One region of the Priestia sp. FSL R5-0597 genome, then DNA from elsewhere that is predicted to be linked to it. Evidence: riboswitches for the same ligand, from Rfam matches in the RefSeq annotation. Region 1 holds a riboswitch; each other region holds the start of a gene.
The links. A riboswitch is a leader RNA that binds a small molecule or an ion and turns the genes downstream of it on or off. The one in region 1 is predicted to bind lysine.
Positions count from the first base shown of each region.

Region 1 (2,276 bases):
TGCAAACGCCAGACCTGCTCGTTCGAATATTAAAGTAAACGGACTTACTCGCACGTCATCACTTGCTAATGAATTCGCTGTGTATGGAATAAGCATTCCAATAACAAAAATAGCTAAAATATAAAATAACAAGATGCGCCAGAAGACTTGTTTAACTGCGCGAGGAACCGTTTTTTCCGGATCTTCACTTTCTCCAGCTGCGACTCCAAGCAACTCTGTTCCTTGGAATGAAAAACCAGCTGCCATAAAGATACCTAGTACAGTGAAGAATCCACCGTGAATCGGTCCATCACCAAGCGTGAAGTTTTTAAAACCTGGTGCTTCATTGTTAAAGATACCAAAAATCATCATAATACCAATAACTAAAAAGATAATAACCGTTACTACTTTAATTAACGAAAACCAAAATTCAGATTCACCAAATCCTTTTACAGAAAGGTAGTTAAGCCCAAACATAATTAATAAAAACAGGGCACTCCATAAAATAGAAGAAGAGTTCGGGAACCAAAATTTCATAATAAGGGCTCCAGCAGATAATTCAGCTGCAATCGTAATAGCCCAGTTATACCAGTAGTTCCAGCCGAGAGCGAAACCAAAGGATGGATCTACAAAACGAGACGCATACGTACTAAATGAACCAGCTTCAGGCATATAAGCTGCGAGCTCTGCTAGACTGGTCATCAAAAAGTAAACCATTACGCCAATAATAGCGTAAGCTAAAAGCGCTCCCCCAGGTCCTGCTGTGTGAATTGCTCCACCACTTGCTAGGAATAAGCCGGTTCCGATGGCTCCTCCTAATGAAATCATCGTTAAGTGGCGAGATTTCAACCCACGTTTTAATTCTTGCTGCTCTTGCATAGATAAATACTCCTTTCGAATGTACGGAAAGAGACGGGATAACATAAAAAAAGCCCGCAGTATATGTGCGCGCTTTTAAATCTGAAAACCGCGTCAACCTTCCGTGAAGATAGCTCTTCACATCACTCGCATGATGTGACAGTTCTGTTCCTGTTCGGAGACAGCCCCAGCTTAAATCAACCGAGAAGTGATTTAAACTTCGGCAATTTTTCCTTTCAAGCAACATCCTCAATGTTCTCTGCATTTCCGTTACTTTACTATTAAAAACTGCGACCTCTACCTCATCGATTAGGATGAGGGTTTTTTATATTCAATTGACATAAAAGAAGTATAACAAATACTAAAACGATTGTCATTATAAAAAATAGATTCAGAAAATAGAAACATCTTTGAAATCTCTCGAATCTATTTTGTTACGTATGGTATAATAAACATTGTCTTTATACTACATAAATATCCAAACGTACCACAGGGGGAGCCGCCGTGCTGAGAGTGAACGAAATGTTCAGACCCTTCGAACCTGTTAGTTAACGCTAGCGTAGGAATGTGGGAATAGTAGCATATATTTGCTTACTCCTGTGTAAACCGTTTGATATGAATGATTCAAAAACAGGAGTGAGAAACGTGAATAAAGCATTACCTTTACAGGCTAAAATTGAAATAGCTATTTTTGCAGCATTGGCACTTCTACTTGACCTTTTGCCTTCAATTAAAATTGCGACGGCTGTGAGCATTTCGTTCTCCATGGTGCCCATTTTTATTATGTGCTTTCGCTGGGGAGTAAAAGGCGGGGCTCTATCTGGTCTATTATGGGGGCTTTTGCAGTTAGCCACAGGAACAGCTTATATTTTAACAGCGCTACAAACATTTATTGAATATATTGTAGCTTTTGCTTTTATAGGTTTTGGAGGTATTTTTTCACAATCTATTAAAACAAATTTAGCTACCAATAACAGATCAAAAGCTTTTGTTTTAATTGTTTTATCCCTTATTATCGGCAGCTTCGCACGTTATTTCTGGCACTTTATTGCTGGTATTATTTTCTGGGGATCGTACGCACCAAAGGGTATGTCCGCTCTGTGGTATTCTTTTTCAATGAACGGTATTTCAATGGTAGGGTCACTAATAGCCTGCTTAGTCATTCTTTCATTGTTAATTCCATCGGCATCAAGAATGATTGTAACTAAATCACACTCATCATAAGAAAAAAGACTAAATCTGCCAAGATTTAGTCTTTTTTCTTATTTGTCACCTTTGTTTACACAAAAGTGTGTCAGGTTTGATAACATAGTTAGTGAAATATTCAAAAAACTGTTTTATGATAGTCAACATATTCAAACGAGATAAAGGATTGATCGTATGCTACAGAAATGGATCACGAGCATAGGTTTAGATATTGGAACAAGCACAACAAAACT
Region 1 covers NZ_JBBOUZ010000001.1:2,518,035-2,520,310, reverse strand. Annotated here, with positions in the region: gene MKX72_RS12810 (amino acid permease) at 1-858, opposite strand, end outside; lysine riboswitch at 961-1,145, opposite strand; TPP riboswitch at 1,320-1,420, shown strand; gene thiT (energy-coupled thiamine transporter ThiT) at 1,453-2,061, shown strand; gene MKX72_RS12800 (ethanolamine ammonia-lyase reactivating factor EutA) at 2,218-2,276, shown strand, end outside.

Region 2 (2,276 bases), 200 kb from region 1:
ATGTCACATCTGCTCCTGCTTTTGCTAAATGATATGCCGTAGAAGCTCCAAGTACCCCAGCTCCAACTACGATGTATGTTTTCATACCAAAACACCCTTTTCTTTCTTCTAGTATTCTCATGCTATATGTATGCAATTTTAGCATAGCAAAAAAAGAAGTCACATACTAGGCGAAGCTATTTTAAGCTTATTTTTAAGCCTTGCTGACTTTGACATATAGCTCCTTTCGTCTCGTAAACAAAAGCGGTAGAAGTTCTTTTACCAAGATTATAACAGGGTGAAGAAAGCCATAAATAGTGGTAGTACGTCTTTAACGCTGTGGCTTACGGCTTTTCTATTATAGGTGCTGAATAAAAAAATGAAAGAATAAAACCACTATAATATGTAAATAAAAAGAAATAACCATTATTTTAAGGAGAGCGTATGCAATCTTCATTTGTATTATTTTTTATCATTCTTGGTTTACTATTTGGCAAGTGGCGAAGGTATCAAGAATACTACCCTACTTTGCTGTTTTGGGTCACGGGGAATTTGCTTTATGAAGTGCTGCTGTTTCATCACCGCGTATGGGTATTTCACCCTGTTGGTATTGATCATCTTTTTCTACCCGATCACCTAATGGTTTCTCTTGGAATAACCTTAATTATTTATCCGTTTGTTATACCGGTTTTTTTAGGAAGGCTGCCGCTGCATGTAAGCGGCCGGCTGTGGTGGATTCTTTTATGGGCGCTTTTATTTACTGTGATTGAGTTCATTGCTTATGTTAATCACAGTATCACTCATCATTATGGATGGTCGCTGCTATGTTCTTTTCTCTTCAATATTGTCACGTTCTCACTTTTAATCATTCATCAGAAGACCGCGCTGGCTGCTTGGATTCTATCTGGAAGCTTCATAGCTTTTTTATTTATCTTCTTTGATATTCCTATGCCTTAACTTTTCATTGACTAGACAGAGGAAAAGGAAATATAATAGGAGTTACATTTAAATATAATTTTCCTCTCTGAGAATAGAGGTGCATGAAATCAAGAGTCACTTATTGGAGACTAATGGAGTCTGTGAAGATAAGTAAAAGGGATTTCGTGCCGAAGTATATAAACATCCATTGTGTTCATATACTGGTTCAGTATTGAATAAATGCTGAGCTGTCACAAACCACTTGGTTTGTGGAGAGCTATTGAAGAGATGTTGATGCCTAGAATGTAATAATACTTTATTATTATGAAACCAAGACGCGTGAACATCACTTCACGGGTCTTTTTTGTGTTTTTCTACTGACCATCAAAGTTATAGTTGAATGATTTAAATGGAGGGATACGGATTATGTACTTACATGGAACGAGTAAAATTAACAGCAGCAATCATTTAGAAATTGGGCAGTGCGATACGGTCGAACTGAAAAAACAATACGGCACTCCCCTATACATCTACGATCAAGAATTAATTGAGACGAAATGCAAGGCCTTCCATTCAGCCTTTCAAAGAAGCGGCTTTTCATATCAAATCGCCTATGCAGGGAAAGCGTTTCTTTGTATGGAAATGGCTAGCCTTTTAACGAAGCTTGATATGTCATTAGATGTGGTCTCAGGAGGCGAATTATTTACAGCTCTTGAAGCGGGATATCCAGCTGAACGCATTCATTTTCACGGAAATAACAAAACGATTGAAGAAATTGAAATGGCTCTTGATGCGAATATTGGCTGTTTTGTTGTGGATAACTTTACCGAACTTGAAGTTTTACATGCCTTAGCAGCTGAGCGCAAACAGAAAGCATCTATTCTTCTGCGTGTTACTCCAGGGATTGAAGCCCACACACATGAATATATTATGACCGGACAGGAAGACTCCAAGTTTGGATTTGGTCTTTCCAATGACCAGGCTATGAAAGCGGTAAGTTCTGCATTAGAAAAGCCTTACTACGATCTTTTAGGCATTCATTGTCATATTGGTTCGCAAATTTTTGAAGTAGATGGTTTTTCTCGCGCCATTGATATTTTAACTGATTTCTTATTCAGTATTCGTGATAAAATGGAATTTGAAGTAAAAGTTTTAAACGTAGGTGGTGGTTTTGGTATTCGTTATACCGAAAGCGACTCTCCACTTCCAGTTGAGTATTATGTAGATGCACTGATAGAAAAGCTAAGCCGCACGTTAACTGAACAGAATTATACCCTTCCGGAAGTCTGGATTGAGCCTGGAAGAAGCATCGTAGGAGAAGCAGGTACAACGCTTTATACAATCGGCTCAACGAAGGAGATTCCAGGTGTACGCAAATA
Region 2 covers NZ_JBBOUZ010000001.1:2,319,213-2,321,488, reverse strand. Annotated here, with positions in the region: gene MKX72_RS11790 (NAD(P)/FAD-dependent oxidoreductase) at 1-85, opposite strand, end outside; gene MKX72_RS11785 (CBO0543 family protein) at 424-936, shown strand; lysine riboswitch at 1,003-1,185, shown strand; gene lysA (diaminopimelate decarboxylase) at 1,324-2,276, shown strand, end outside.
Region 2: linked by a shared signal. The riboswitch ahead of lysA (diaminopimelate decarboxylase) and the one ahead of MKX72_RS12810 (amino acid permease) in region 1 are both predicted to bind lysine.

Region 3 (2,276 bases), 2.0 Mb from region 1:
GATTTTGTTAATCGAGATGTGTTTGGCTATTCTTACGATAAAGGCTGGATGTGTGTTCAAGTTTTCTTTATTCGCCAAGGGAAATTAATTGAGCGAGAAGTTTCTATGTTTCCTTTTTATAAAGAGCCAGAAGAAGATTTCTTAACTTTTATCGGTCAGTTTTATGCCAAAAATATTAAGCCAAAAGAAGTGATGGTTCCAGCAACGATTGATGCAGAGTTAGCTGAGAAGTTAGTAGAAGTAGAGGTTCAGCATCCAAAGCGAGGCAAAAAGAAAGAATTAGTAGAACTTGCGTGTAAAAATGCAAAAATTGCGCTCGGTGAAAAATTCTATTTAATTGAACGAGATGAAGAGCGTACAGTTGGCGCAGTTGAACGGTTAGGAGAAGAGCTTGGAATTGCCGCTCCTTATCGGATTGAAGCATTTGATAACTCAAATATTCAAGGAACAGACCCAGTTTCTGCGATGATTGTTTTTGTTGATGGGAAACCGGAAAAGAAAGAATATCGCAAATATAAAATTAAGACCGTAAAGGGACCAGATGATTACAGTTCCATGAGGGAAGTCGTTCGCAGACGGTATTCCAGAGCGTTAAAAGAAGGCCTTCCGCTTCCTGATTTAATTGTTGTAGATGGAGGCAAAGGGCATTTAGCTGCAGTCCAGGACGTTCTCGAAAATGAATTGGGACTTTTAGTGCCTACAGCAGGTCTTGTTAAAGATGATAAACACAGAACCTCCAACCTGATGATTGGTGAGCCTCCTCAAATCATACCGCTTGAACGCAATAGTCAAGAATTTTATTTGCTTCAGCGAATTCAAGATGAAGTTCACCGCTTTGCAATCACCTTCCACCGTCAAGTGCGCTCTAAGTCCGCTTTTCAGTCAGTTCTAGACGACATTCCGGGAGTGGGAGAAAAGCGTAAGAAAGCTTTGTTAAAGCATTTTGGTTCGGTGAAAAAATTGAAAGAAGCAACGGTTGAAGATATACGAAATTCAGGTGTTCCTCAAAACATTGCTGAAAAAATTTATGAAACATTACAAAAATAGTCTTGAAATAATAGAAAATATTTGATAAGCTATTAACTAATTTCATACGACACTTCATCAAATGAAGTGAAGATAGAGGTGCAAATTTAATCAGTACGCATCAGGAAGGGTATGAGCCCTTATGAACGATGCGGAAAGGGAAATTTGCCGAAGTGAACATTACCTCATAGTAATGATTGCTGGTTCTGCGTTGAATAAACGTAGGATTGTCAAGATGTAGATTCTTGGAGAGCTATCTCACGGCAGTGGACGGTTATGTTTTATAATTTTCGTTCGTTAAGCAATGAGAGCTCATCTCATTGCTTTTTTTATTGTCTGAGTAAAAAAATTTAGCTTCTCATCATCCTGCATATGCAAATTTATTGAAAAGGAATGAACAAAATTATGGCATTAATCGTTCAAAAATTTGGTGGAACATCTGTTGGTTCTGTTGAACGTATTCAACATGTAGCAAACCGTGTTATTCAAGAAGCAGAGCGCGGTAACCAAGTAGTAGTTGTTGTATCGGCAATGGGCAAAACCACAGATGCACTGGTGAAATTAGCAAGTGATATTACGGACAGTCCAAGTAAACGCGAAATGGATATGCTTCTTACAACTGGAGAACAAGTAACGATTTCCCTGTTAACAATGGCTCTTCAATTCAAAGGTCATGAAGCCACTTCGCTAACAGGTTGGCAAGCTGGTATCCAGACGGAAGCAGTTCACAGCAATGCACGAATCCAGCACATTGACACGACTCGTATTCAAAGCCAATTAGATAGAGGTCGAATCGTAGTAGTAGCTGGATTCCAAGGCTGTTCAGAAGATGGAAGCATTACAACATTAGGTCGAGGCGGCTCTGACACTACGGCAGTAGCTCTTGCCGCGGCACTAAAAGCTGCAAAATGTGATATTTATACAGACGTAACAGGAGTGTTTACGACGGATCCGCGCTACGTAGAAGATGCTCGTAAACTTCATTCTATTTCATATGACGAAATGTTAGAATTAGCCAATTTAGGAGCAGGGGTGCTGCATCCGCGCGCTGTTGAGTTTGCAAAAAATTATCAGGTACCGCTAGAAGTGCGTTCAAGCTTAGAAAACGAGAATGGAACGATTGTTGAGGAGGAAGTTTCAATGGAACAAAACTTAGTCGTAAGAGGAATTGCGTTTGAAGATAATATTTCACGGGTGACAATTGAAGGGTTAAACAACGAGTTACAAACTCTTTCTACTATTTTTACAGC
Region 3 covers NZ_JBBOUZ010000001.1:4,515,813-4,518,088, reverse strand. Annotated here, with positions in the region: gene uvrC (excinuclease ABC subunit UvrC) at 1-1,047, shown strand, start outside; lysine riboswitch at 1,113-1,290, shown strand; gene MKX72_RS23850 (aspartate kinase) at 1,432-2,276, shown strand, end outside.
Region 3: linked by a shared signal. The riboswitch ahead of MKX72_RS23850 (aspartate kinase) and the one ahead of MKX72_RS12810 (amino acid permease) in region 1 are both predicted to bind lysine.